Regions from separate parts of the Vibrio sp. KUL80 genome, predicted to be linked through region 4. Evidence: predicted binding sites of a transcription regulator. Region 4 holds the regulator's gene; each other region holds the start of a gene.

Region 1 (7,356 bases), 1.3 Mb from region 4:
ATGTGTACTGCATTCAACGCAGTACACTCGTCATCCCCTTGAAAAAGGGGGATCTCGTGCGGCGAGTGACTCACATTATTTGAGCACGATACTCGCTGATAGAGATCCTCACTTTTGTGAGGATGACGGTATATTTCGGTTTTTAATGTGTACTGCATTCAACGCAGTACACTCGTCATCCCCTTGAAAAAGGGGATCTCGTGCGGCGAGTGACTCACATAATTTGAGCTCAATACTCGCTGATAGAGATCCTCACTTTCGTGAGGATGACGGTTTATTTCGGTTTTTAATGTGTACTGCATTCAACGCAGTACACTCGTCACCCCCTTGAAAAAGGGGATCTCGTGCGGCGAGTGACTCACATAATTTGAGCGCGATACTCGCTGATTGAGGTCCTCACTTTCGTGAGGATGACGGTTTATTTTGTTTTTAGTGTGCACTACATTCGAAGTAGTACACTCGTCATCCCCTTGAAAAAGGGGATCTCGTGCGGCGAGTGACTCGCATAATTTGAGCGCAATACTCGCTGACAAAGATCCTCACTTTCATGAGGATGACGGCTTTCTATTCAGCTAGCAAAGCATCTAGCATGCCTTTATATTTCACGGCTTGCTTGTCTTGCTTCAAGCGCTCAGCGCGCAAAATCGCTTTAAAATCAACAAGTGCGCCATCAAAGTCATCGTTGACGATAACATAGTCGTACTCGTTGTAATGTGACATTTCTGATTTTGCTTCGCTCATGCGTTTTGCGATCACTTCATCGCTGTCTTGACCGCGCACGTTTAGGCGACGCTCAAGTTCGCTGTTTGACGGCGGTAGAATAAAGACGCTTTTTGCTTCTGGCATTTGCTCGCGGATCTGGCGCGCGCCTTGCCAGTCGATATCTAGGAAGACGTCGATGCCTTTCTCTAGCGTTTCTTCAATCCACAGGCGAGACGTACCGTAGTAGTTACCAAACACTTCGGCGTACTCTAGAAATGCGCCTTGCTCAATCAGTGATTCAAACTCTGATTTTTCAACAAAGTGGTAGTGCACGCCGTCTTCTTCACCAGGGCGCATGCCACGAGTGGTGTGAGAAACAGAAACCTTCATTGCGTAGGTTGGGTTTTTTTCCAACATAGCTGCAATTAAGCTCGATTTACCAGCGCCGCTTGGTGCCGATACGATATACAGGGTGCCTTTACCAATCATTTGTCAGTGTCCGCATTCTTGGGTTGAAGGAATAGAAGCTGCGCGATGCACTCTTCTATTTTAGATAAAACACTGGCCCAAGTGCTGAAATTTCGGCCAGAAAAATGGAGGCGAAGAGTATCACGATTGAGGGCAGCACGACAAGCTGTCTTCTCTTTGATGTGAGGACTTGCATAAGGAGCCTAGGGTAGGTGTCGAGAGTTGAGAGTCAACATTGAGAGCAAACGTTTGCTTATTTATCAAGGTTTTGTTTTTTAAGCGATAAAAACCAACAAGAAAAACATTGATTTATTTCTCTGGCTGATTAGAATTCGCGCCATTATTTTTGTCGCGCATACGTTTGCGTCTCCGTCATTTCTTTCTTTAAAGGTTCCACTGTGAGTGCAGAATTAGCTGGCCAAAGGCAAGCCAACCCCTCTTTTATCGAAGCTACCTTCAAGGTGCGCGAGCGTAAATCTACGATCGGCACCGAGGTATACGCAGGTTTTATTACGTTTCTAGCGATGAGCTACATCCTAGCGGTGAACCCAGCCATCTTGGGTGACATTCCCGGCATGGACCGCGGCGCAGTATTCACAGCAACGGCGTTGGCAGCGGCATTTGCGACTCTGATTATGGGTTTCTTTGGTAACTACCCAGTGATGCTTGCACCTGGTATGAGCATGAATGGCTTCTTTAAAGGCATGCTTCTTAGCGGCTCAGTGGCTCTGGTTTGGCATGAAGCGCTACTGGGTATCTTCTTCTCGGGCATCATCTACTTGATCTTATCAATGACTAAGATCCGCAAGGCGATGATTGAATCGATTCCAGAAGACCTGAAGCTGGCGATTACCGTATCGCTTGGCTTGTTTATCGCCTTCTTAGGGCTAAAGAACGCCGGTATCATCGTTTCAAACCCAATCATCTTGGTGAGCATGGGTGATATCCTGAACCCTCAGGTTATGATCGCTTACGTCAGTATCTTCATTGCGCTGGGTTGCATGGTTCGCGATATCAAGCTGGCGACGTTTATCTCATTCATATCGGCCATCGTTTTGACCATCCTTGCTGATACCTTCATGGGTACAAGCAACGCGCCAATTCCAGATCAGCTCGTCGCGATGCCGCCAAGCATGGCAGGTAGCTTTGGTGCTATCTTCGATTTCTCTGGTTTAACGGCAGAGAAGATGTTTGATCTGCTGTTCATCGTGATTATCTTTTTGATTGTCGATTTCTTCGATGGATTGAGCACGATTGTGGGTGTGGGCCGCGACGCTGGCATTATCGATAAAGACGGCAAGGTGCCAAATGCGCGTTCAGCGCTCGTCGCTGACGCGGGTGGTACAGTAATGGGGTCGCTGCTTGGCACAACGTCGGTTACAGCATTCTCTGAGTCGGGCATTGCGTCTTCTCAAGGTGCGAAAACGGGTCTAGCGGCAGTTGTAGTCGCCGGTTTGTTCTTTGTCTCTCTATTCCTATACCCGCTATTCTCATTGTTCTCTGCGGCAATGGTGGCACCAGCGATGGTCGTCGTTGGTATCTATATGATTGGTCGCCTAGGTGATATTAAGTGGGACAAAAAAGAGTCTCGCATCGCCGCCTTCTTTACCATTATGTTTACCGTACTAAGCTTCTCACCGGCAAACGGTATGGCGATGGGCTTTATTAGCTATGCGTTTAGTATGGTAGTGGCAGACAAGGGTAAAGAGGTTCACCCGGTGATCTATGTGTTGTCAGCGCTGTTTATGACTTACTTGGTGTTGTTATAGTCACTAATAATCGAATAACCCTACAGCGCCGTCATTCCTGTGCAGACAGGAATCTTCTTGGGGCTTGGTGCAAGCGTTGAGTAAACCTATGCCAGCACAAGTACACGACTCGTGAGGTGGTGGCTATTTTGAGCACCGAAAACATTCAAGCAATAAAAAAGCAGGCATTAGCCTAATGCCGATCAGTTAACAACTAAATGATCGGTTGAACGATCCATTCAAAGTGTCAAAATCCGAGTGTATTCAATGCACTCGGATTTTTTTATGTTTTTAAGACAGGCTCTTAACCAAGTTCATCAATTCTCTGCAGAGCAACTTTCGGGTTTATCTGATCTGCTTTCGCCAGAACTCATTTCCCAATGTTTGGAAGATACAGGGATTACGACTATTCGTAGACGAAGATTGCCAATGGAAATGATGGTTTGGAGTGTTGTTGGGATGTCTTTGTATCGCCATTTGTCCATGGAGAAAGTCGTCTCGAAGCTGGATATTCTTCTCCCAGGTAAGAAGCCATTTGTTGCTCCGAGTGCAGTAATCCAAGCAAGACAAAGGCTGGGCTCCGATGTCATGAAATCGGTTTTTACTCAAACGCAGAAGCTCTGGAATGACAAAACGCCCCATCCAGACTGGCATGGTTTAACACTGCATGCGGTCGACGGTGTAGTCTGGCGAACTCCTGATACTAAAGACAATGACGAACGCTTCAGTCGAACTCGGAATCAAAAATGCTCGTCCGAATACCCTCAGGTTCGAATGGTCTGCCATATGGAACTGACAAGTCATCTTCTGAATAGTGCATCTTTCGACTCCACATCAAAGAGCGAAGTGGACTTAACTACGGAGCTCATCGTTCACTCTCCCGACCATAGCCTAACTATCTTCGATAGAGGTTTTTATGCTCTAGGTCTATTACACCGCTGGCAAACAACAGGGGTAGACAGACATTGGCTTATTCCAATGCGTAAAGGGGCCCAATACACAATGCTCCGCAAATTAGGGCGTGGGCAAGAGTTGGTCGAATTAAAGCTATCCCCTCAAGCTAGGAAAAAGTGGCACGACGCACCGGAAACACTGGAAGCTCGATTGATAACTAAGACTATTAAGGGTAAAGAGGTACGGTTGTTGACCTCGATGACTGACCCTTTACGCTACCCAGGAAAAGACATCTCGGAGCTATATAGCCATCGATGGGAGATAGAGTTGGGCTATCGAGAAATGAAACAATATATGCTCCAAAACAACCTGACCCTAAGAAGTAAAAAGCCCGAGTTAATAGAACAAGAACTGTGGGGTATGCTGTTGGCCTATAACCTACTGCGGTTCTTGATGTGCCAAATGGCCTACGACCAAAATAAGGTAATGCCTTACCAGATAGGCTTTAAACAAGCCTCGTTGTTCTTAATAGGACAGTTACAACTCCTTCCTGCCGTCGCACCCGGAAGAATCCCGGAGGTGATGAACTATATCCTAGATATGGCTGAGAGTTTTACGTTGCCAGAAAGGCGGGATAGAAGCTATCCAAGAGCAGTAAAAAGAAGGCCCAGTCGCTATGCGACTAGACCTTCTAAAAGGTGTTAGATGCTTCTTAACTTACAAGCATTAGGCATTAGCCTGCTTTTTTGTCATTCAACAGAATTACTCAATATTCTGAATCTGCTTGTTGGTTGTGGGTTGACAATCCCTTTTCTGGTAAGGGGTTTCGGGCTTTTGTTGTTGTTACGCTATATTATCTGTCACCAACTCTGTCACCGTTTTTTCTAACCGTAATGCACTTTTTAATAAATATAGAATTATTCTACATTACGTAAAAAAGCGAGACTACCGCCTCGCTTCGTTATCGTCGTTTAGTGTAATACCACCATAGCCGCCTACGGTTTCGCATACTGCCTCCAATGTGGCCGCAATCGTTCGATCATGGCTGTATAGTCCAGGTCCACCAACTCGCAATACTCCTTGCAGATTGGCGAACGCTCTAGCCAAAACTGGGCGCGCTCCTGGTCGTCCTGCTTAACTTTCTTTCGTCCTTCTCCGCCTAGACTCTCAACAACTGCCAGTAGGATCACTTCCACAAATAGTTGTCGCTCTGGGCTAACGTCGGCTACTTCTCGAATCGCCTCTAGCTCTACCGCTTCCATAAAGCCCCCAGGGAATAGCCGTAAAGTATGCCTATCGTAGTGTAAATGGCGGCCAGGCTATAAAGCTCGATAAGGTTTAGTGTGAGAGTCATACGCCCCCCGCTAGCGTTCGTAGCTGGTCTAGCGTCCGCTCTACGTAGTCGGTACGGTCCGCACGTTCACCGGCCGGGATTCGATCCGACGCAAAGCCCAAATAGAAAAGGTTATCCGCCACACTTTTAACCAGGTGGGGTACTTCCACGGTTAAAGATTGCTCTAGTAGGCGTAGCTCTGCGGACCGGCTCCGAATGTACTCGGCTAGCTCCTGTTTTCCGTTACCTTGTGGGCGTCCTACCGTCGCCCCCCGGTTTAGATACTTAATAGCGGCGGGGTGATCGGCGTCTATTCCGCCCTCGGTCATTGCTTCACGTAGTACCGACTTCGAAACTTTGGTTATAGCCGCCGGCGATACGCCCGCTAGCCGCGCAAATTCCGCTTTAGATACGACACTCATAATCTGTTTACTCCTTGAACAAAAGTTACTGTTTGTGCGAGGGGTGCGCGGCGGAATCAAAACCCCAGACCCCGCCCCGGTAGCTGGCAGTACCTAAAAGTTTTCAGCCCGCTAGCCGCTTCGCTGCCTGTTCGTAGCGGTGGGCTTTCGCTTCTACAACTTGAGGCGGGCGCTTTGTTTCGACGGCTTCGTCCAGGGCGTCGCGGGTGTCCTGTATCTCTGCGTAAACGTCGTTAAGCTCTGCTTCATCTTCTGCCGGTGTGCCGCTTCGGACTGCTTCCACGGCTTCGGCTACTGCGTCGTAATAGCGGGCGGTGTCTAGGTGAGATAGGGCGCGGTTTCTTTCCTGCGCTCTACCTTCCTCTAAGATCGCTAGATACAGTTCCGGCGATTCCGCTAGTAGTTCCTCAAGTGTCATAACGAACCCCCAGGCGCTTCTCGATAGCGGCGACTACCTGGTCGCTTTGATTGTCGTTTTTTGCATCTGAGAGGGTCATAGCTAGATAGTTTGCTTTCGCTGTCTCGTTGAACGGCGCCCCTTCGCGTACACACTGGGCGGCGAACTTCATACGATCATTGCTAAACGTCGTCGGTAGTGTTGCTAGAATGCGCTCGCGCTCCTGGGTGACTCCTAGCGAGATACATTCAGCGTAAAGCCCTGGGTAACTCTGCTTTAAGTCGGCTACGGTTTGCGGGCCATTAGGTAGCGCTCGGCTTGATGTGGCCGCACGTGGTAGGGCGCCATTACGGCGGGCGATTTCGTATAGTCCTGGGTTGGTGGTTTTAAGGTCGCTCATTGTTAGTTCTCCAAAAGGCCCGCCATTTAGACGGGCGTAATTAGTGGTTAATATTCGTCGTCGGCGTTAAGGTCGATAACGCGGCTAGCGTTGCGTAAATCCGCTTGATAGTGATCGCCCGGTTTCATTACTTCGCGTCGGCGTTTATTTGCTAGGTTCTCGGCGCATAGTTGGCTACACGTTTCGGCGGTGTCGTCGGTGTAGGTCTTATGCTCTTTGCCACAGAAAGCACACGTACGCGGCGAGATAGGGCGATCCGCGTAACCTTCGGCTAGTCGAGAGATTAAGCCGTCAGTGTTCGATAGTTCGCGGGTCACTGCGCCAGGCGTTACGGTCAGTTCGTCGTGTAGTGAGTTAATGCGGTGGATCTCTGCCTGTAGCGATTTGCGTTCGTCTTTCAACAAATCGAAAACGCGGTTATCAGTTAGCCCGATATTTTCAGCACTAAATACCTGTCCACGCTGCCACAGAACATTAGCTAGCTTGTCGGCTAGGGCGTTCGCTTCTGCGGTTAGCTTGCTATGCTGCTCGATAGCCTGGCGGCTGCTTTTCGCTACTGCCTGTAGGTAGACTTTGCGCTCTTTGGCTTTTGCTTCACTCTCGGCCGCTTCTAGGCGGTCACGCTCTGCCGTTTCGGCTTCGTCTAGCATTGCTAGCTTTTCACGTAATACCGCACGTTCGCGGGCTACTGCGTCTAAGTCGTCGGCGCCTTTGGCTGTTAGTTTGCTTAGGGCTGCGGTTACGCTTTCGCGTACTTTCTTAATTTCTGGTAGCTTCATTATTTCTGTCCTTGTTCAATTTTGACTAAGTTGTCGATCATCATTAGGTCTTTACAAAGCCCTGATAGCTCGACGGCGTTAAATACGTGTTCTTTTCCAGGCTCCAGCTTGTCGGCGGCGGCCTGTAGAAAATTCGAAAGGTTGAGGGCGTGGTCTATGCCGTAATGCTCCCCGTTTTGCTTTAGAACTTCGGCCATTACTTCGAGTGCATCC
Region 2 (7,356 bases), 410 kb from region 4:
AAGTAGCTGTGATCGTAGCCTGGCTGCATGCGAAGTTTTACATCACTGCCTGAGCTTTCCGCCGCCGCTAGTAGCAGTTCAGGCTTGAGTTGCTCTTGCAAGAAGCCGTCATCCTCACCTTGATCGACTAGGATAGGCAGTGTGGCTTGTGCAGCCTTCAGTAACTCAACACTGTCGTACTGTTTCCAATCCTCGGTGTTGCTACCTAGATAATGGCTCAGCGCTTTTTGGCCCCAAGGGCAGTTCATTGGATTGCTGATCGGACTAAATGCAGAGATAGAACGGTAGCGGTCACTGTTCTTAAGACCAATAGTCAGTGCGCCGTGTCCACCCATACTATGTCCAGAGATAGAGCGAACGCTAGTTACAGGGAAGTGCTCTTCGACTAGCTTTGGCAATTCCTCTACGATGTAGCTGTACATCTGATAGTGTTCATCCCAAGGAGCTTGAGTGGCATTCACATAGAAGCCAGCACCGAGACCAAAATCGTAGGCACCGTCTGGGTCATCTGGCACGCCTTCTCCACGAGGACTTGTATCCGGTGCAACGATGGCAATACCAAGCTTAGCAGCAGCGCGAAACGCGCCTGCTTTTTGCATGAAATTCTCATCTGTACAGGTTAAGCCTGATAGCCAATAAAGCACTGGAACTGGATTGTCGGCACTCGCCTCTGGCGGTAAGTAAATTGCAAAGCGCATCGAGCAATTTAGAGCGCTTGAGGTATGTTGGTATTGCTTATGCCAGCCGCCAAATACTTTTGCTTGGCTGAGGTTTTCTATTGTCATTCTATCAACCTAAATGAAAGAAGGGCTCTGTATAAAGAGCCCTAAGCTGGATCTTAGTAGTGAATTACGCTGCGGATACTTTCGCCTTTGTGCATAAGCTCGAACGCTTCGTTGATCTCATCAAGAGGCATAGTGTGAGTGATAAACTCTTGTAGCCCAAACTCACCTGCCATGTAGCGTTCAACGATCTCTGGAAGCTCACTGCGACCTTTAACGCCACCAAATGCACTACCACGCCATACGCGGCCAGTAACAAGTTGGAATGGACGAGTGGAGATCTCTTGACCTGCACCTGCAACACCAATGATGACAGACTCACCCCAACCTTTGTGGCAGCACTCTAGTGCTTGACGCATCACGTTGACGTTACCGATACACTCGAACGAGTAATCAACACCACCATCGGTCATCTCGATGATCACTTCTTGAATTGGCTTATCAAACTTCTGTGGGTTAATCACGTCTGTTGCGCCAAGTTGTTGAGCAAGCTCGAATTTGCTTTCGTTGATATCGATACCGATGATCTTGCTCGCGCCAGCCATACGTGCACCGATAATGGCAGACAGGCCAATGCCACCAAGACCGAAGATCGCGACGGTATCGCCTTTCTCAACTTTGGCTGTGTTCAGTACTGCGCCCATACCTGTCGTTACGCCGCAGCCAAGGAGACATACTTCTTCAAGTGGGGCTTCTTTGTTCACTTTAGCCAGTGAGATCTCTGGAAGAACAGTGTATTCCGAGAAGGTCGAGCAGCCCATGTAGTGGTAAATTGGCTGACCATCTTTGTAGAAGCGAGTCGTACCATCTGGCATTAGACCTTTACCTTGGGTTTCACGAACCGCCTGGCACAGGTTAGTTTTACCCGACTTACAGAATTTACATTCGCCACATTCTGCTGTGTACAGAGGGATAACATGGTCACCCACCTCAACACTCGTTACGCCTTCACCAACCATCTCAACAATACCGCCACCCTCGTGACCAAGAATACTAGGGAAGATGCCTTCTGGATCGTCACCGGAGAGGGTAAATGCATCAGTGTGGCAAACACCAGTCGCCACGATTTTCACCAGTACTTCACCTGCCTTTGGCAGCATGACGTCGACTTCTTCCATTTTTAGTGGTTGGTTTGGACCCCAAGCGACAGCTGCGCGTGATTTGATAAATTGTTCAGTCATGGTTTTTCCTTTCCTTCAAGGTCACGAATCTTTACGTAAGAACACAAACGGCTAACTCAATAAGGTTAGTTCACTTCATTCCGTTTGCATCGAATGACAAGCAGTATATTTGTTTCTTAAAAAATGATAATTACGAGAATTTGAAATACACTATTACTGATTTGTAATAGTGAGATTGGTCTATGGCGAACTGGGAAGGTATTAATGAGTTTGTTGCGGTCGTAGAGACGCAGAGTTTTACGGCTGCTGCAGAGCGACTTTCGACCTCTGTTGCCAATATCAGCCGCAGAGTCACTGCGTTAGAAGATAAGTTAGCGGTGAAGTTGTTTGTACGTACGACCAGAAAGGTCTCGGTCACAGAAGTTGGGGCAACCTACTATCAGCACTGTAAGCCACTTGTAGAAGGGCTCATGTTAGCGGAGCTCGCTATCACACAGCTGCAAGCCAGTCCTACTGGGCGGATTAAGATGACCGCGCCAGTCACCTTTGGAGAGCAGGTATTGGCTCCGCTGATGCATGAGTTTCTACTGCAGTACCCTCAGATTGAGTTGGATTTGGTGTTATCTAACCAAAAGATGGATCTGGTTCAAGAGGGTTATGATCTTGCGGTAAGGCTAGGGAAGCTTGATGACTCGAGTATGATGGCGCGCAAACTGTTGGATCGACATATGTTCGTTTGTGCAAGTCCAGACTATCTGGCCAAGCACGGTGAGCCTCATACACTTTCGGAATTAAAACGCCATCAGTGCCTTCGCGGGTCAACCAAATACTGGCGGTTTGAAGACAAAGGGGCAGAAAGACTGATTCATGTTGATGGCAGGGTGCAATGCAATAGCGGCTACGCTCTGGTTGATGCCGCACTAAAAGGATTGGGAATTGTGCAGCTTCCCGACTATTATGTGCAGCCTTATTTGGAGACGGGTGAGCTGGTGGAAGTATTAACACCATACCGTGGGGATCAAGAGGGTATCTGGGCACTCTATCCTCAAAACCGCATGCTAACGTCTAAAATAAGAACCTTGATCGACTATTTATCTGAAGCATTAAACCGGGAGCCTCATGACCGATAAGCCAACATTGCCAGCGACTACGACAGAACACGTTTTCAGCGAACAAGACTATGCCTTCATGCAACGTGCAATGGAGCTTGCCTCTCATGCAGAGCAAGAGGGAGAAGTCCCCGTCGGAGCGGTGCTTGTCAAAGATGGTGAAGTGGTCGCTGAAGGATGGAATCAGTCGATTGGTGCTCACGATGCCAGCGCGCACGCCGAAATGCAGGTGATACGCAAAGCTGGACAAGTGTTAGAAAACTATCGACTGCTTGATACCACCCTGTATGTCACCCTGGAGCCTTGCCCTATGTGCGCAGGAGCCTTGCTGCACAGCCGAGTAAAGCGGGTGGTATTTGGTGCGCCAGATTTAAAAGCAGGAGCAGCTGGCACAGTACTCAACCTATTTGAGAGTCAAGCGTCTTATCATTATGCCGATGTAGAATCAGGGCTGATGGAGCAAGAGTGCCGTCATCAGTTGCAAGCATTCTTTAAACGCCGCCGCAAAGAGATTAAAGCAGCGAAACAAGCCAAGCGTTCAGAATCAGAGTAGCACCTAGATTAAAAACAGCGCCTAGAGTTGGAATAGCATCCAGAATTGAAATAGATAGAATTTTGAAGATTGGTGTAACTAGGTGGGATATTTAGCAAACATCTGCATCGCAGATGCTTGCTGTCTTTGCTGTTGCTGCTCGCTATCTATGAAGATAGAAGCTGCATAAACGCGCGATGACGCCAAATAACTTTCTTCTTATTGTTAGCCATCTTACGTTTGCGGCGGTTTGCTGCCACCGTCTTATTAAGGTGTTTAGATTGCTTTCGTTTCCTTGCAAGCATAAAACTACCTCCTTTCACTACTGGTAAACCTCTCCGATCTAACTCTATACGCTTAATGACGTACTAGATGTCCTTATCAATGGATCGATGTCGGAGTCCAACACACACTTTTTCTACTCTTGACTAGAGCCGCTGAAAAAGTATGCACAGTTTGTGGATGGTACGGACGTACCTGCCAGATGAGAAAAGTCGAGGGATCAGGACGATCGTCTCCTCTAGTCTCAAACAGTAATGTAAGGGCTTAGTGGTCGGATTTCAAGTGTGCGAAGTGAACTAGATTTCGCACACTTGAAAGAGAGTGATAGTTAGCGACCTGTATTGCCACCAACGGCGGGTATTTCTGTAGATTGCGCGGCACTGATGGTTGCCTCTGCGCTAGAAACCGCGCCTGATACAGGTGGTAGCGGTGGAATCACGATCAAGTCTTCGGTACTGAGTTCTTCCTCAGCTTGCGCAGCGAGCTGTTTATCGACATGACCAATGATGCTTTGATAGTAACGACGAATGTTTTCCACGTAGTTGCGGGCTTCATCGCCTCGCGCGTAGCCATAGCGAGTCTGACTGTAAAACTTCTTCTGGCGCAGCAGCGGTAAACGATCTTTCACATCCGCCCACGCATCAGGATCGCCACCTTGGCGTTTTGTTAGGCGTCTTGCATCCATCATGTGGCCGAAACCAACATTGTAGGAAGCGAGGGCAAACCAGATTTTTTCGTGCTCACTGATTGAGTCAGGCACGCGATCAACAATTCGGCGTAGGTATTCCACACCACCACGCACAGACTGTTCAGGGTCGAGTCGATTGGTCACGTTAACGCTTTTGGCAGTCGGTAATGTCAGCATCATCATCCCGCGTACACCGGTTGGTGATTTTGCGACTGGATTCCAATGTGACTCTTGGTACGCCAAAGCGGCAATCAAACGCCAGTCAAACTCTTTGGAGTACTTTTTAAATAGTGGTGACCATTTAGGTAGCTTACTATCGAGCGCTCGGATAAAGGCGCGGGTATCCACATAATCAAATACGCCGATATGACCTAGATACTTTTCTTCTAGGTTTGCTAGATCCCCTGTCTGTTTAAGTTGCCCAAAGAACTCAATAAGCAAGGCATACAGGCTTTCATCTTCTGATTTACGCATGTACCAAGAGATAGGTTGATCTTCTGTCATCTCAAAGGCGAGGGCTAGGTCAGGGTAGATACGCTGTGACAGAGACAGCTCAACAGAGTCCGCCATGGTGAATTTCAGTTTACCCTCGGAGACTTGTTTCAGCAGGTCGTTGACGTCAGCATTCGCGTCGATGTAATAGCGGATCTCTGGATGTTCTTCGGTCACCGTTGCCATGGTCTTTTCAAAGTGTGAGTCTTTGACAATCGCAAACACTTCTTCACCATCAGCTTGGTCGATTAACTCTTGCTGGTTGTTAAGGAGTTGCTCAAGGTTGCGCGGACGCCACTGACCTTTCTTATAGACAACCTGTTGACTGACATAGTAGTAAGCGGGCCCAGCGCGAAAGCCTTGAATGCGCTCTGGAGATTGACTAAGCCCAGCCGCAATAATATCAATCTCACCCTTTTGCAGTGCAGGGAATAGGCTCGCTTGGCGATAAGCTGGTTTCATCTCTAAACGAACGCCCAGCGTGTCTGCAAACTGTCTGGCTAATTCATAATCGAGGCCAGTAGGACCATCAGGACCGATATAGTAAGAGAGCTGATTATTGAGTGTACCTACGCGAAGTACACCGCGTTCTTTGATGTTTTCGAGTTCACTTTTAGGATCAGAATCGATTTGGCAGCCAGCCAACCCGATTGAGAAAAGGCACACAGATAGCAATTTTAACCAGCGACGATTAGGCCAGCGAGCAGCAGAAAGACTTTGCATTAATTCATAGATCTCACAACGTTAGTGCTGTCTTTATACCAAAGCTGAGGTCCTTGGCAAAGCGAGATAGCAGAAACACCCGAGAGTGGTCACTTTATCACCGATCTCTAGCGTATTTCGGCAAAACAAAAAAAAATGACGAAAACGTTTGCGCCAACGCTTACGTCACAAAAAAAAATCCTCTATAATACCGCCGCATCAAGGTAGGAGAAATCGTTATAAGTTCAGTTTTTACTATTAACTGATTGAATTTATAAGAATTTCACCTAAATCAACTGCATAAGAGACCTAAGCACATGAGAATTTTGCGTGGTTCCCCAGCTCTTTCTGAGTTTCGTGTTAACAAGCTACTAGAGCTTTGTCGTGAACTAAACCTACCAGTAACAGGTATTTACGCTGAGTTTGCCCACTTTGCCGACCTAACGGCAGACCTGGATGAGTCTGAAGTTGAAAAATTAGAGAAGTTGCTGACTTACGGTCCAACTATCGAAGAGCACGAGCCAACAGGCACACTGCTACTAGTGACACCTCGCCCTGGCACCATCTCGCCATGGTCTTCTAAATCTACGGATATTGCGAACAATTGTGGCCTAGACAAAGTGACTCGTCTAGAGCGCGGTACTGCTTACTATGTAGAGACATCAAGCGAACTGACTGAGCTTCAACTTGTTGAGCTTAAAGCAGTGATCCACGACCGCATGATGGAAGTGGTTTTCTCTGACTTCGAATCAGCGGCAGCGCTGTTCCAAGTCGCAGAGCCAGCACCAGTTGCTGATGTTGATCTACTAACAGGCGGTCGCAAAGCACTAGAAGAAGCGAACGTGACGCTTGGTCTTGCACTTGCAGAAGATGAAATTGATTACCTAGTTGAAAGCTTTGTGACTAAGCTAGAGCGCAACCCAACAGACATCGAGCTGATGATGTTTGCACAGGCGAACTCTGAGCACTGTCGTCACAAGATCTTCAACGCAGATTGGACTATCGACGGCGTTAAGCAAGACAAGTCGCTGTTCAAGATGATCAAAAACACATTCGAAACGACACCAGACCACGTTCTGTCTGCATACAAAGATAATGCAGCGGTTATGGAAGGCTCTGAAGTGGGTCGTTTCTTCCCAGATCCAAAAACACGTCAATACGGCTACAACCACGAGAAAGCGCACATCCTAATGAAGGTGGAAACACACAACCACCCAACCGCGATTTCTCCATGGCCGGGTGCATCGACAGGTAGTGGCGGTGAAATCCGTGACGAAGGCGCAACAGGTATTGGCGGTAAGCCAAAAGCAGGTCTTGTTGGTTTCACAACGTCTAACCTTCGCATTCCTGGCTTCGAACAGCCTTGGGAAACCGACTTTGGTAAGCCAGGCCGTATCGTTAACGCCCTAGATATCATGCTAGAAGGTCCACTAGGCGGCGCGGCGTTCAATAACGAATTTGGTCGTCCAAACCTGCTTGGTTACTTCCGTACTTACGAAGAGAAAGTTACATCTCACGCAGGTGAAGAAGTACGTGGTTACCACAAGCCAATCATGATTGCTGGTGGTATGGGTAACATCCGTGACGAGCACGTTCAGAAGAAAGAGATCCCAGTAGGTGCAAGCCTAATCGTACTGGGTGGTCCTGC
Region 3 (7,356 bases), 980 kb from region 4:
GGATTTCAGTGTTATAAAAGCTACTGCTTAGGCTGCCTGACAGCGTCTGCGAAAGAGATAGGTTATCTGCGATAAGGGCGCTGATATTGAGGTCTAAATCCGCGGTACCTGTAAGCTGAATTTCATCAGAATCAAACAAGTAATGTGTCAATGCGAGAGGGAGGGAAAATGCTTTCGCATTAACTGCGAGAGGCTGACTCGGTGCACCAAAATCTAAACTTGCCGTCGAGGTAAAGTAGCCTTGCTCGAATGGGATGAAGAGACGGTTTAACTGCCATTTTCCTTCTTTGCTTTCTGTCTCCATGATGACCTGGTTAGCCAGTATCTTATCAATACTGGCGCTATTAGCCGATGCTGTTGCTTTGCCCTGCCATAGCCCCCATTGATAGTCTCTTTTTAGCAGTAAGTCAGAAGCTTCCATATTAAATCCAGTGACTTGCCAAAATGGCTTTGTCGAAAGCTGAATCCATTGTGAGCGGTTGATAGCAACGCGATCAATGGCGACGGATTTGAGATCATCAATGCTCACATCTGCAAACAGGTCTAATAGAGAAGGCTTGTCTCCCTCTTGAATGTATTTAACGCCATCTACTTCAAGTTTATCGAGCTTTATTTCATTGGGCTTCACGTAGCCGGAAAGCTGGATGCGACCCTGCTCTAGTTGGGTGTCGAGGTCCGCAACCTCTATTCGCTCTTCATTTGCGTAAACCTCTAGAGTTGGTTCGATGAACTCAAAGCCGCGCCATATGAGTTGGTCTGCATCAACAGAGATATAGGCTTCGGATTGTTTCCAAAGCGATTTATCCAAATCAATATTCTCTAAAGAAGCGCTGATGTTGTCGACGGTCATATCATTATTGCTTAGCGTTGAGTTGAGAATATCTAAGCTATTGATATGACCCACGTGCTCCTTAAGAATTGAAAGTAATGGATCATCTTGGGCTGTGGCATCTAAGTCCAATCGATCTATTGTGGTATTGACCAGTGACCAACGTCCATTTTGTATTTGTGCTTGTGTCGAGATACTGGATTTATTCCATGTAAACGAGGCTCCGAGTATTTTGCTGTTATCGCCATCCAACTCCCCATCGACTAATAGGTTTCGCAGCGAAGAGCCTTGATAGTAGAACTGAGAGGCTTGAAGCTGCACGTTTCCTTTGCTTGTTATGACACTATCGCCAAGCTCGATGCCGCTTAGCTGTAGTCGAAGATCGTTGATGATCATCTCGCCATGGCTGTAATCAATATGATCGAGTGCGATATTCTCGATCTGCCATTGTTTTAGCAGCGTTATTGATGGTGTCTGTGATGCGGATAATGATGCGCCGTCGATCAAAAGCTCATAAATAGTGACTGGCTGTTTGGTAGAGAGCTGAGTAGATAGCCAGACGGAAAGCTTAGCGACTTCGACGGGCTGGTGATCAGGAAGCTCAAATCTAGCGTTCTGGAAAGTGACCTGATTTGGATAATGGTATTGAATCGATTCGCTTTTAACGTGAATGCCGAGTCCTTTATCTAGGGTGTAGACCACCATCGGTTTTGCATATTGGGTATGCAGTAGACCGAACACGATCAATATGGTCAATAGACCCAGTGCCAATATGGCGACAAACAGCGCAACAATCTTTCTTACCACGAAACGTATGTCCAAGCTTTCAACATAAACAATAATTTAGCGCGTATAGCGTAAAAAAGCCCCTCTAATTGAGGGGCTGGTATTAAAAAGTTGGATATCTATCCAAGTATTAGTCGAGCTGAGGACCCGCTGCTACCAATGACTTACCTTCGTCGTTATCCGTGTACTTATCGAAGTTGTTGATAAAGCGCTGGGCAAGATCTGCTGCTTTGCTTTCCCACTGAAGCGGGTCAACGTAAGTTTCACGAGGATCTAGGATCGCAGGGTCGACACCTGGAAGTGAAGTTGGAACTTCTAGGTTGAACACAGGAATGTTCTTAGTTTCTGCTTTCTCGATAGAGCCATCTAGGATCGCATCGATAATGCCACGTGTATCTTGGATAGAGATACGTTTGCCTGTGCCATTCCAGCCAGTGTTAACCAAGTAAGCTTCAGCACCTGCAGCTTCCATGCGCTTAACTAACACTTCAGCGTACTTAGTTGGGTGAAGCGTCAAGAACGCCGCACCGAAACACGCAGAGAAGGTTGGTGTTGGCTCTGTAATACCACGCTCAGTACCGGCTAGTTTCGCAGTGAAGCCTGATAGGAAGTGGTACTTGGTTTGCTCTGGCGTCAGTTTAGAAACCGGAGGTAGCACGCCGAATGCATCAGCAGAAAGGAAGATCACTTTATTCGCGTGACCACCTTTTGATACCGGCTTAACGATATTCTCGATGTGGTGAAGTGGATAAGAGACGCGGGTGTTCTCTGTCTTCGAGCCGTCATCAAAATCGATAGAGCCGTCGTTGCGAACCGTTACGTTCTCTAGCAATGCGTCGCGGCGGATAGCGTTATAGATGTCTGGCTCAGCTTCTTTAGATAGGTTGATTGTTTTCGCGTAGCAACCGCCTTCGAAGTTAAACACACCATCGTCATCCCAACCGTGCTCATCGTCACCGATAAGTGCGCGTTTAGGATCGGTTGAAAGTGTTGTCTTACCGGTGCCTGACAAGCCGAAGAAGATAGCAACGTCGCCTTCTTGACCCATGTTTGCAGAACAGTGCATCGATGCGATATCACGCAGTGGCAAGAAGTAGTTCATCATCGCGAACATACCTTTCTTCATCTCGCCGCCGTACCATGTTCCGCCGATAAGCTGCATTCTTTCGGTTAGGTTAAATGCTGTGAAGTTTTCAGAATTCAAACCGTGCTCTTGCCATTTCTGGTTCGTGCACTTCGCACCATTCATAACCACGAAGTCTGGCTCGAAGGTTGCGAGTTCTTCTTCGGTTGGACGAATGAACATGTTTTTCACGAAGTGAGCCTGCCAAGCGACTTCTGTGATGATTCGGATACATAGACGTGTATCTGGGTTGGTACCGCAGAATCCGTCGATCACGAATAGACGTTTATTGGATAGTTGACCAGTGACAAGCGTTTTAAGGTCATTCCATGCCTCTTGGGACATAGGTTTGTTGTCGTTTTTGACTTTATCGTTTGTCCACCACATGTGTTCTTCTGTAGTCGCGTCTTTAACGATAAATTTGTCTTTAGGAGAGCGTCCAGTAAAGATTCCCGTATCTACAGCAACGGCGCCAAGCTCAGTGACTACGCCTTTTTCGTAGCCTTCCAGACCTTCGCGAGTTTCCTCTTCAAATAACTGTTCGTAGCTTGGGTTGCGAACGATGTCAGTTACGCCAGTGATTCCGTACTTGGTAAGATCGATTTGTGCAGCCTTGTTAATGTCCATAACGGTCATAGGTGCTCCTTATTGGATTTTTGTAGGGATTTTAAAATTGTAGTAATTGTTTATTTGTTATTTTGTTTTTTATTTTGAACTCCATGCTAGCAACGGATATCCGATAAAACAGGGAGGTAGTTCAAAAATTAGTCATCAGTTATTGATGGTTTTAAGTGTTCTATCACATATTGAATTTGGGCTAATTTCTCCTCGAAGCAAACCTTTGCGCTAGATCAAATGTAACACATCATTTACGTATTTGGTTAGATGCTCTGTTCATGTTTTTTGCAATTCTGTTAAATAAAAAGAACAAAAAAAGCCAGATCGCTAGCGATCTGGCTTTATGAACTAGAACTCAGTGACGATTAATGGATCGTCTTGTCACCTGCGTCTGAATTTGCTTCCGCGTAAAGCGCTTTGACTTCGGCTTCATCGAACGCGTAAGTCGTGCCACAGTAGTCGCAATGAAGCGCCACTTGACCTTCTTCAGCAATGATCTCGAAGATCTCTTCTTGTGCAACAGTCACAATCGCATTGGCACTGCGCTCGCGCGAGCAGCCACAGAAGAATTCAACCTCTTTCGGCTCGAACACTTGAACCTTGTCTTGGTTGTATAGGCGGTACAATAAGGTATTCGCATCTAGGCCGAATAGCTCTTCATCTTTGATGGTGTCTGTTAGCTGCTCAAGGTGCTCGAAGTCTTCTGGTGTACCAGTGCCGTCAGGCATTACCTGCAACATCATGCCTGCAGCGTGAGGCTTGCCTTCAAACTCACTAGTGCGGATCCAGAGGCGCGTCTTAAGCTGTTCAGAGCGCTCGAAGTAGCCTTCTAGTACCTCAGATAGGTTATCGCCTTCTAGGCCGACGACACCTTGATAACGTTCACCCTTGTCCGGAGTAATCGTAATCACAAGGTAGCCCTTGCCCATCATGTTGTGGATAGTTGCATCATCAGCAATGTCACCTTCCCAGCGTGCAACGCCACGGAGTTTCTGGTTGTGATCGCCATTGATAACTGCTAGCGATACTGGACCATCACCTTGAAGTTGCATGGTAATCGAACCTTCAAACTTCAGTGTCGCTGTAAGTAGACTTGTTGATACCAGCAGGTCACCCAGCAGCTTTTGTAGCGGCGCAGGGTATTCCTTGCTTGATAGAATTTCTTGATAAGCTGTATCCATTTGCACGAGTTCGCCGCGCACAGACAGTTCTTCAAAAAGGTAGCGGTTAAGTATGTTGTTAGCCATTGAGGAAGCTCCAGCTTATTGGTGTTTAAATTTAATGATATCGCGACGCTGCTTTTTGTCAGGTCGACGTTCAGGACTTGGGTTGTGTGCGTGCAGTTTTCTCTTCAACGCGTTGTCTTCTCGCTTTGCGATACTCTCAGAAGTTTCGCTATAGAGAGTCTGGGCTTCCGGTGCACCTCGGCGTTGATCTGAAATACGCTCAATGACCACGGTCTTCTCTTCGTTACCCTGGCGTAGAGCGATGACAGCTCCCAATTCCACTATTTTACTCGGCTTCGAGCGCTGTCCATTGTAGTGGACTTTGCCACCATCGACCATATTTCGCGCGATACTTCTGGTTTTATAGAAGCGAGCGGCCCACAGCCATTTATCCAATCGAACAGAATTATTCTCGGAACTCATCGTGAATCCTACTTTCTAAGTAAGTGACGGCAAAAAGTCAGTCATGACTTACCGTACGGAACTAGTGATACTTTTATCTTGCTATTGGTGTACTAAATGGTGCTTGGGTCTAAAAAATTCAACCCCAAACACGTATTCGCATTACTGTAATACTAGTTATGCTATATTCTGTCGGTTGGCAGGAAGCAAAAGTTGCTTATATCATTGGATTTATAACATAGTGAATAACTGGAAAGTTCATTACCAAGCAGGAAGTTAGAGAGTGAAAGGATTATCTATATCGGCGAACAGTGTCTCCGCTGCCTCTTTGACCTCACTCTTAAGACGTTGCACGCAGTATCAGCCTCAAATCAGTTTACTTCTGACGTTAGTGTTACTTGTGATCTCTTGTTGGATCGCGGGTGCGTTGTTATGGCAGTTGTTTCCCCAATCTCATTCTGTGACGCGTTGGGCTCCGCCAGCGGCAGTAAGCACTGCAAACTCATCACAAACCACCAAGCTGCAATCTTCAGATATTAATAACGCCAATATCTTTGGTGCTTACAGCCGAGAACAAAAAGTGGTACAAGCCCCTGTCGTGACCGATGCGCCAAAAAGTCGTTTGAATGTGGTGCTGGTGGGTTCTGTCGTGAGTTCTAATCCTGACCTAAGCTTAGCAGTAGTGGCTAATCGTGGTAAGCAAGGCACCTATGGTATTGGTGAGCAAATTGATGGCACTCGAGCAACCATCAATGCGGTATTAATTGATCGTATTATCATCTCCAACGCAGGTCGTGACGAGACCGTTATGCTTGAAGGACTCGAATATAAAAAGCTTGAGTTAAATCAACGACCTCAAGCAGCAGCATCCAATGTGGTTGGTAACAACCCAGTAGATGCAGAAGAAAAGCTAGCAGCGATTCGTAACACAATTACTCAAGACCCACAGCAAATATTTCAGTACGTTAGGCTTTCTCAAGTAAAGCGTGACGGACAGGTGAAGGGATATCGAGTGAGCCCAGGACGAGATCCTGAGTTATTTAACTCGGTTGGTCTACAAAATGGCGATATCGCAGTAGCACTTAACGGTGCAGACCTGACCGACCCTGCGGCTATGGGACAGATTTATCAATCCATCACTGAACTGACAGAATTAAACCTCACCGTTGAGCGCGATGGACAGCAACATGACATCTTTATCCAATTTTAGTCATGTGGACAGTATTACAAGGGAGCATTAAGTGAAAAGTTGGCTTAAAACAAGTACCTGGTTATTGATGGGGAGCCTATTGGCTGTCCCAGCGGTATCAGCCAATGAATTTAGCGCCAGTTTTAAAGGCACTGACCTTCATGAGTTTATCAATATTGTCGGGCGAAACCTCGACAAGACCATCATCGTTGATCCGTCAGTACGTGGCAAGGTCGACGTGCGCAGCTACGACGTCCTCAATGAAGAGCAGTATTACAGCTTTTTCCTAAATGTACTTGAGGTATATGGCTTTGCCGTTGTTGAGATGGACAACGGCATTCTAAAAGTGATTAAGGCAAAAGACGCGAAGACATCGGCAATCCCAGTCGTTGGCGATACCGACATTACGGCCGGTGATACGGTAGTAACGCGCGTTGTGGCGGTGAAGAACGTTTCGGTACGTGAACTATCACCACTACTAAGACAGCTAAATGATAATGCTGGGGCAGGTAACGTAGTCCACTACGACCCAGCAAACATCATCCTCATTACAGGTCGTGCTGCAGTTGTTAACCGTCTGGCGGATATCATTCGTCGCGTTGACCAAGCAGGCGACAAAGAGGTAGAAGTCGTTGAGCTTAAAAACGCATCCGCGGCTGAAATGGTGCGTATTGTCGATGCGCTAAACAAAACCACCGACGCAAAGAATACCCCGGCTCTGCTCCAACCTAATTTGGTGGCGGATGAGCGTACTAACTCCATTCTTATTTCAGGTGACCCAAAAGTTCGTCAGCGTCTACGTCGTCTGATTGGTCAGCTTGATATTGAGATGGCGACCAAGGGTAACAACCGCGTTCAATACCTAAAATACGCGAAAGCTGAAGATCTCGTTGATGTGCTCAAGGGCGTATCAGACAACCTGCAAAAGGAAAAGCAAGCGGGCTCAAAGTCAGGCTCGAGCGCGAACCGCACAGAAGTCATGATTGCCGCTCATCCAGATACCAATGCGTTAGTACTTACTGCGCCGCCAGATATTATGAAAGCGCTGCTTGAGGTTATTTCGCAGCTCGATATTCGTCGTGCACAGGTGTTGATTGAAGCGCTGATTGTCGAACTTGCGGATGTCGATGGCGCCAACCTAGGCGTTCAATGGGGCTCGCTATCCAACGGTGGTGTGGTTCAG
Region 4 (7,356 bases):
CCGCAAATTGCTTCTCATCTTAATGATCTGGCGGAAGAGTTCTCAGATAAGTTGGCGTTTGTCGAAGCTTACAGCAATCGCTTTGCTCATCTGGTAGAAGCTGGTTCAGATTTCTTCCTTATGCCTTCTGAGTTTGAAGCGTGTGGTTTGAACCAAATTTATAGTATGGCTTATGGTACGTTACCAATTGTGCGTAAAGTCGGCGGTTTGAAAGACACGGTTATTGATTTTGATGATGACCCTAACAATGCCACTGGCTTTGGTTTTGTTGAGCCTTGCCATGATGCTTTGTTAATTGTCCTGCAACGCGCACTGCTATTCTATCTGCAACACCCTGAGCAGATGCATGAAATGCAGCTTCGCTCAATGCGAAAAGACTTCAGTTGGACTGAGTCAGCCAAAGAGTACGTTAAGATGTACGACCTGGCGCTCGAGGCAAACTAGAGCAAAAATTGAAAAGCGGCGTTATGCCGCTTTTTTTATAATCGACTACACTTGTAAATCATTTTTACCAAAATTCCTGTGAGTTTTTGTCCGTAAAACGGCGAATTATGGTAACGTAACGCCCACATACATCACGAAACTTGAGAACTATGTCAGAGAGCTTGCTATTCCATAAAACTTATCAGCACCCAACGAGTAATGAGTGGGTGGTATTCGTACATGGGGCAGGTGGAAGCTCAAACATATGGTTTAAACAGATTCGTGCTTACCGAGAGCACTTTAACCTGCTGTTTATTGATCTTCGCGGTCACGGTAAGTCAAATCAACTCCTTAAAGACATTATGTCGAACAAGTACACCTTTAAAGAGGTGACGATGGATATCGTTAAAGTACTTGATCACCTTAAGATTCAGTCAGCCCACTTTGTCGGTATGTCTTTGGGAACGATTATTGTGCGCAACATTGCCGAGTTGGCACACTCCCGAGTTCGTTCCATGGTCTTAGGCGGTGCGGTCACTCGCTTTAATACTCGCTCGCAAATTCTGGTGAAAATTGGCAACTGGAGTAAGCACATTATCCCTTATATGTGGCTTTACAGCTTGTTCGCGTACATTGTCATGCCGCAAAAAGGCCAAAAAGAGTCACGATTGTTATTCGTCCGAGAGGCGAAGAAGCTGTGCCAAAAAGAGTTTAAGCGCTGGTATCGTCTAACGACAGAAGTAAACCCTCTCAACCGCTACTTTAAAGACCGAGAGTTGCCGATTCCGACTTTGTATTTGATGGGTGATAAAGACTATATGTTTATTAAGCCAGTCAAAGAGATGGTGGCTGAACATAAGTCCAGCCGTCTATTAGAGATCAAAGATTGTGGTCATGTGTGCAATGTTGAGCGTCCAGAAGAGTTCAATAAGCACTCAATAGATTTCATTAAGTCTGTGGCATCGTAGCCGTTTGTGGCGTCTGACAGTTCCAGCAGACGCCAAATTGCGCTTCGTTAGTCTCGTGGCAAGCGGAACATACCCACGGCATGTTACCGCTTTTCTCAGCCTGATTTTGCCAATCTTGAATGACAGCTCGTGCCATCATTTCTTGCTCTTTGTTGAAAAGCCAAACGTAGGGTAGAGAACTTTCGTCAAACGGTACTTCCCCTCGTAACCCAAAAACACCTTCGCCTCGTACTTCACACTCTATACCTTCAGCCATCAACTGCTGTTGGACAATATGTGTTTCTGGTGGGTTATTGCCTACAAATATCTTCATCTATTCCTGTACCTGTGGTGAGCGAGAGATTTTCCCCATAATCCATTTGGCAATAAGTGGGAACAAACCGAGTAGGGCAAACGATGCCAACACGGTAGGGGAAACAATGCCTGATAGACTGTCAATGTTCGCTAGCTGGGTACCTGCATTGAGGTATACTGCAGTTCCTGGCAGCATGCCCAGTTGACTCACCAAGTAATACTTAGAGACTCGAATTGGCGTGAGACCCATCAATAAGTTAATCAAGAAAAATGGGAACACAGGAATGAGTCTTAGAGAAAATAGATAGAAAGCACCGTCTTTTTCGACACCTTTATTGATCGTCTCAAGTTTCGAACCGAACTTACTTTGTACCCAATCGCGAAGTAGGAAGCGACTGCTCAAGAATGCCAATGTAGCGCCTATGGTACTAGCAAATGAAACGAGCAGTAGACTTGTCCAGAAGCCGAACAATGCGGCGCCAAGTAAGGTAACCACGGCAGCGCCTGGAACAGAGAATGCAGTAATCGCTATGTAAGCGAAGAAATAGGTGAGGGCAGCAGCCACGAAGTTCTCATTGATGTATTCACTCAGTGCGACTTGTTGTGCTTTTGCGTTTTCTAGTGTGAGGTGTTGACCAAAGTTGATGCCTAAGTAAATGACGACAGCAACCAAAACCAATCCTAGTATCAGCTTCTTGCTCATGACGATATCCTTTTGATGACTCAGTATTAGTGTAGTAGAAAGGATGAGTATGTTTTTCCTTTCAGCTAATACAAAAAAATCAGCCATAAGGCTGATTTTTTCTTGAGATTACCGTAGCTTAATTAATTAAGCGAGCCAGTTCATCTCTTTTAGTCTGAGGAATCACAGACCAATGAGTACCATTTATCGCACCTTCAAGAGCCCATAAAAGCTCTAAACCTACGGTACTTGAATGGGTTCTCTGAATGGCCTTGAAAGCCTCAACCGAACCATGATCCTGAAGTTCAACCACTGATTCAATGCCTGCTTTTTTGAGCATACGCTCAGTGGCAAGGCGAAGATTAGGAAGGTCTTTCAGGCGATTAGGTTTCGCTTCGGATTGTTGCTCTTTCTCAGTTTTCGCGAACTCGAGTGCCTGTTTAGCGTGATCGAGAATACCTTCTTGATCTTGCCAACAGTCTTCAGGTAACGCGAAGTACTTAGTAACAACGGGAAATCCACGCTTTTTATAAACATAAGGCTTGTAACCCAGTTTTTTGAAGGTGGATACGGTCTGACGGTTAGTTCTGATATGTAATTTGTTATTCACTGCTAAGGCAAACATCGTATCATCTACGAAGATGCCAAATCCCCCAAACATGGAGCGAGACTTTACTCTTCCAAGCTGAGCGAATAATTGCATTGAATTTTTTAGTATAGGATTATCCATGCTTTATTCTTTTCTCGGTGTTATTGATTGTGTCACCAGAATCAGGTCCGAGAGTATAGCAATCAGGTGTCAGAGCTCTGTTAGGCATATGCCATAACTGAGCCTTCTCCCCTTGCCATCGGCAACCCCGCTACCTATCAATTAAAAATTGGTTTAGGCCGGAGGCTTTGCGTCCCACCCTTTCAGATGGTTTGCCCTGTGCGTGACATGCATAGAATAAATGAAAACAACATAATCCTATCATTACTCATTTTTAGAAGTGTGATCTTGGTTCAAATAATGACGGATTATTTGTGCCTGTGGGTGCGTAAAAAACTAACAATTGAAAGGTGAAAATTTGAATGAAGTTCAAAAAAAAGTGCCTAGAAAGGCACTTTTGTCAGCATTATGTAAGGTTTTTGACAGAGTCGCGTTCAACAATCTCTGGGTGCATTTCGAAAATGCGCTTTTCATGACCTTTATCTTTGATTCGTTCTAATAGAATCTCAAACGCGTTTTTACCTACACGACGTTTTGGTTGGTGAACCGTCGTTAGTGGTGGCGAGAAGTACTCAGCTAGCTCAATATTATCGTATCCAATGACAGAGATGTCCTCAGGTACGCGCACACCCAGTTGTTGCAGGCGACTCATTAAGCCAAACGCCATTGTGTCGTTGAAACAGAAGATAGCGGTAGGTCGGTCTTCCATTGCTGCGATGCGGTTAGCTGCGATAACGGCTGTATCGCATTCGAAGTTGCCTTCAAGAATACGATCATCTTTCATCTCGATACCTGCCTCAGCAAGGGCACGTTTGTAACCGATGATACGCTCTTGGCACACGGCTTTTTCTAGATGGCCACTCAGGCAGGCAATATCCGTGTGACCTTTTTCGATCAGGAACTTCGTTGCCAGATAACCGCCTTCTTCAGAGTTATCGATGATCTTGTCCGCTTGTGAGCTTTCTGGGCCCCAGTCCATGATAACTTTAGGAATGTCGGCGTGACGCTCAAGCATCTCTAGCAGCTCTTCGGTAAGATCAGAGCACATCACGAGGATGCCATCCACGCGTTTCTCTGCCAGCATGCGAATGTAATCGCGTTGCTTTTCATACACGCCACCAGTGTTACATAGGATCAGCGTGTAGCCTTGGCGGTAGCAGTAGCTCTCAACACCATCGATAACCTCAGAAAAGAACAGGTTAGTGGACTGAGTCACTAACATACCAATGGTTTTCGTTGAGTTACATTTTAAGCTACGTGCAACGGCGCTTGGTGCGTAGTTGAGTTCGTCGACCGCCGCCATCACTTTTTCTTGAGTTGCTTCAGCAACAAAGCGAGTCTTATTAATAACGTGGGATACTGTGGTCGTTGAAACGCCTGCAAGGCGGGCGACATCTTTAATAGTTGCCATAGTGATATCCTATTAGTCGCGGCTTGATAATTAACGTTGGTACCGCTTCAAGTATAGTGGTCTTTGCAAATTTATAACGCTATGTTGTTGTAAACATAGTATTTGGCTGCGAAAACCGAAAGTTGCATGCAAGCCGCGGCGAAAAAAGCTCAGAGCGTAGATTTCAACAGGTATTTTTGGACACAAGTCCGCGTTGAATGCCAATGGCATTTGCATTTAAACGGCGGATTGTAGACTTAGGTTTGGGCGCTGGCAATGACTTATCCAATAAATTTATAACTAAAGCGCAAATTAATTCTCACAGATGTGATGCAAATGATTTGCGCTTTAAGGTTGGCTAGCCTTGCTCACCCTCTAGGTAGGTGTAGTCAAGTTGGCAGAATGCTTCGAGTAGTTTAGCGGCAGCGGCATAAAACCCAAACTCGTCGTGAGTTTGGCATTTCGCAACAAACTGAGGTAGCCATGTCATCAAGTAGTTCTTGATGAACTCTGCTTGCTCGTGCAGCGCATCGTTCATATGTGCCTCCGCTTCAAGCTCATTGGAGCGAATGATTAAGTTGCCTAGAAAATCTAGCTCGATCGCGAGGTGATCCGCTGGCTCATTTAAGTCCTTATTCACTGCCACACTGTGCTTAGCTAACAGGTCAGCCATATCCTGTGCAGGTTGATCATTTAAAAGACCAGACTTACCAATATACATAGAGGCATAAGGCAATGCGCCGTGCTTGTCCGACTTTAAAAATAGATCGCAAAAATCGGCAGAAAGCTCTAATTGTGCGTCTTCTCTGACTTGAAGGCGGTTCAAGGACTCTGTAAAGACCTGAATGGGTTCTTTTAGGGAAGGGTTTTCTCCTAAGCCAGATAAGAAAGAGCGAATTTCAGGGCTGTGGTATTTGTTGAGTTCATCATCAGTGAGCTCGGCAGCGAATAGGCTTGAAAGCCACCAATAGATTTCTGCGCGTTGCTCATTAAATGCTTTGATTTCTTGCATTTGAATAATCTCCAAAAATGATAACCCTATTTTAGCCAATAAAGATGAATAGCAATAACTTGTTGTGTGAAAAATTGAGTTAACTTATGAAAAAATAAGACAAAAATTAATTTCTTTAAGGGTAAGTTAACACGAGTATTCGTTGCATATGAGACGCAATCGTTTTGGTTGTTTTGAATCAAAAAATAGTAAGGTTTCCATGCCTATGAGGGGATGTAGACTAGAATTGTGAATGTTTATGAATAGAATGTCCTTGTCATGACAAGATTGAGAAACCACAGATGAAATATCACGTTTTGGTTGTAGAAGATGACGTAGTCACTCGCAGTAAACTGGCTGGCTACTTCGAAAATGAAGGCTACTTGGTTAGCGAAGCTGAAGATGGTCAGACGATGCGTCAGGTGCTGGAAGAATCCAGTATCGATCTCGTCATGCTAGACATTAACCTGCCTGGTGAAGATGGTTTGATGCTAACAAGAGAGTTAAGAAGTCAGTCAGACATTGGAATTATTTTAGTAACCGGTCGCACTGATAGTATCGACCGCATCGTGGGCCTCGAGATGGGTGCAGACGACTATGTCACTAAGCCGTTTGAGCTACGCGAACTGTTAGTGCGAGTAAAAAACCTATTGTGGCGTATTTCACTAGCGCGCAAACAGCCAGTACTTGAAGAGTCAGTGCAAAACGAGCATGTGGTTCACTTTGGTGAATGGACGTTTGATAAGCAGCGTCGTTCACTGACGAATAATGGCGACCCTGTGAAACTGACCAAGGCTGAATATGAATTGTTAGTTGCACTCTCAACGTATCCAAATCAAGTTCTGAGCCGTGAGCGTATCCTCAATATGATCAGTCATCGAGTTGATGCGCCAAACGATAGAACCATTGATGTTCTTATCCGTCGCATGCGTGCCAAGATGGAATCCGATCCAAAGAATCCACAGATATTTATCACTGTCCATGGCGAGGGCTACATGTTTGCTGGTGATTAAAGTCGGCTAGCGTGTAGTGATAGAAAATGCTCCAGTTGTCTCTTTGATAGCTGGAGCTTTTTTATGGGAGCAATGTAGAGATACCTGGGCGTTGTATATGCAACTTGTAACTATTTTTGTTAACTGACTCGCGTGAGAAGTCGGTGCTTTCTGAGTCGGAAAAAGACTCTATAAACCTGAGCTAGTTTGATAGTGGCGTCGTTTCCGTTGAACTGCCTCGATTGGGCAGCATTGATTGGCAACGACATTCTTTGGTTCAACAAAAGGATTTTCCATGACCAAGCTACAATTAGGCTCTATTCCAATATTTAAACGGTCAGTGAATTTGTCGCTGATGCTTACCTCGAGTTTACTGTTTTCTGCACCAAGCTTGGCAGTACAGTGTGACAGTTTGCCTTTTTGGGACGACGGCACAAGCTACAACGGTGGCGCTCAAGTTCAATGGCAATCATCGGCGTACCAAGCGAACTGGTGGAACCTTAACGCTAACCCTGTTAACCACTCCGAACCTTATCAAGAATGGTCACTAATAGGGGCCTGTGATGCTGGTGGCACAAACGCTGCTCCCTCTGTGACGATTACATCTCCAGCCTCCAACGCACAGTTAGCCTCAGGAAACCAAGTCACCTTCTCTGCATTGGCCGAAGACAGTGATGGGGAAGTTCGAGAGGTGATATTTGAGCTGCAAGGGGCGCAACTGGCAGTGCTATCGAGCCCTCCTTACCAAGTAACTTGGCTGACTGAAAGTGGCAACTATGAGTTGGTAGTTACCGCCATTGATGATAAAGGTGCGTCTATTCAATTAACTCAGACATTTTCAGTCGTAGACGCATCTAATCAACCACCTGTTGTTACCTTGACCAGTTCGAAGACTCAAGTTTCGGTA

The links. The regulator PurR, encoded in region 4, represses purine synthesis genes. The targets are predictions, from matches to a motif close to TNANGNAAACGTTTNCNTNA.
Region 1: a site for PurR is predicted at 1,520-1,539, ahead of AC6I8U_RS00750 (NCS2 family permease). Genes of this name have one in related genera too.
Region 2: a site for PurR is predicted at 5,866-5,885, ahead of purL (phosphoribosylformylglycinamidine synthase). Genes of this name have one in related genera too.
Region 3: a site for PurR is predicted at 3,568-3,587, ahead of pckA (phosphoenolpyruvate carboxykinase (ATP)). Genes of this name have one in related genera too.

Annotation. Positions count from the first base shown of each region.
Region 1 is NZ_AP045841.1:159,102-166,457, forward strand. Features, by position in the region: gene gmk (guanylate kinase) at 565-1,188, opposite strand; gene AC6I8U_RS00750 (NCS2 family permease) at 1,569-2,939, shown strand; gene AC6I8U_RS00755 (IS4 family transposase) at 3,204-4,517, shown strand; gene AC6I8U_RS00760 (hypothetical protein) at 4,808-5,074, opposite strand; gene AC6I8U_RS00765 (hypothetical protein) at 5,163-5,567, opposite strand; gene AC6I8U_RS00770 (hypothetical protein) at 5,671-5,850, opposite strand; gene AC6I8U_RS00775 (hypothetical protein) at 5,975-6,364, opposite strand; gene AC6I8U_RS00780 (hypothetical protein) at 6,412-7,143, opposite strand; gene AC6I8U_RS00785 (hypothetical protein) at 7,143-7,356, opposite strand, start outside.
Region 2 is NZ_AP045841.1:2,778,097-2,785,452, reverse strand. Features, by position in the region: gene fghA (S-formylglutathione hydrolase) at 1-785, opposite strand, end outside; gene AC6I8U_RS12825 (S-(hydroxymethyl)glutathione dehydrogenase/class III alcohol dehydrogenase) at 839-1,963, opposite strand; gene AC6I8U_RS12820 (LysR family transcriptional regulator) at 2,146-3,033, shown strand; gene tadA (tRNA adenosine(34) deaminase TadA) at 3,023-3,565, shown strand; gene AC6I8U_RS12810 (hypothetical protein) at 3,712-3,849, opposite strand; gene mltF (membrane-bound lytic murein transglycosylase MltF) at 4,155-5,729, opposite strand; gene purL (phosphoribosylformylglycinamidine synthase) at 6,026-7,356, shown strand, end outside.
Region 3 is NZ_AP045841.1:3,350,443-3,357,798, reverse strand. Features, by position in the region: gene AC6I8U_RS15595 (AsmA family protein) at 1-1,636, opposite strand, end outside; gene pckA (phosphoenolpyruvate carboxykinase (ATP)) at 1,746-3,374, opposite strand; gene hslO (Hsp33 family molecular chaperone HslO) at 3,722-4,603, opposite strand; gene hslR (ribosome-associated heat shock protein Hsp15) at 4,619-5,005, opposite strand; gene gspC (type II secretion system protein GspC) at 5,268-6,194, shown strand; gene gspD (type II secretion system secretin GspD) at 6,226-7,356, shown strand, end outside.
Region 4 is NZ_AP045841.1:2,368,473-2,375,828, reverse strand. Features, by position in the region: gene glgA (glycogen synthase GlgA) at 1-444, shown strand, start outside; gene AC6I8U_RS10925 (alpha/beta fold hydrolase) at 594-1,391, shown strand; gene AC6I8U_RS10920 (putative signal transducing protein) at 1,372-1,704, opposite strand; gene AC6I8U_RS10915 (TVP38/TMEM64 family protein) at 1,705-2,388, opposite strand; gene AC6I8U_RS10910 (TfoX/Sxy family DNA transformation protein) at 2,507-3,097, opposite strand; cyclic di-GMP riboswitch class I at 3,215-3,303, opposite strand; gene purR (HTH-type transcriptional repressor PurR) at 3,483-4,487, opposite strand; gene torD (molecular chaperone TorD) at 4,825-5,478, opposite strand; gene torR (two-component system response regulator TorR) at 5,760-6,470, shown strand; gene AC6I8U_RS10890 (Ig-like domain-containing protein) at 6,745-7,356, shown strand, end outside.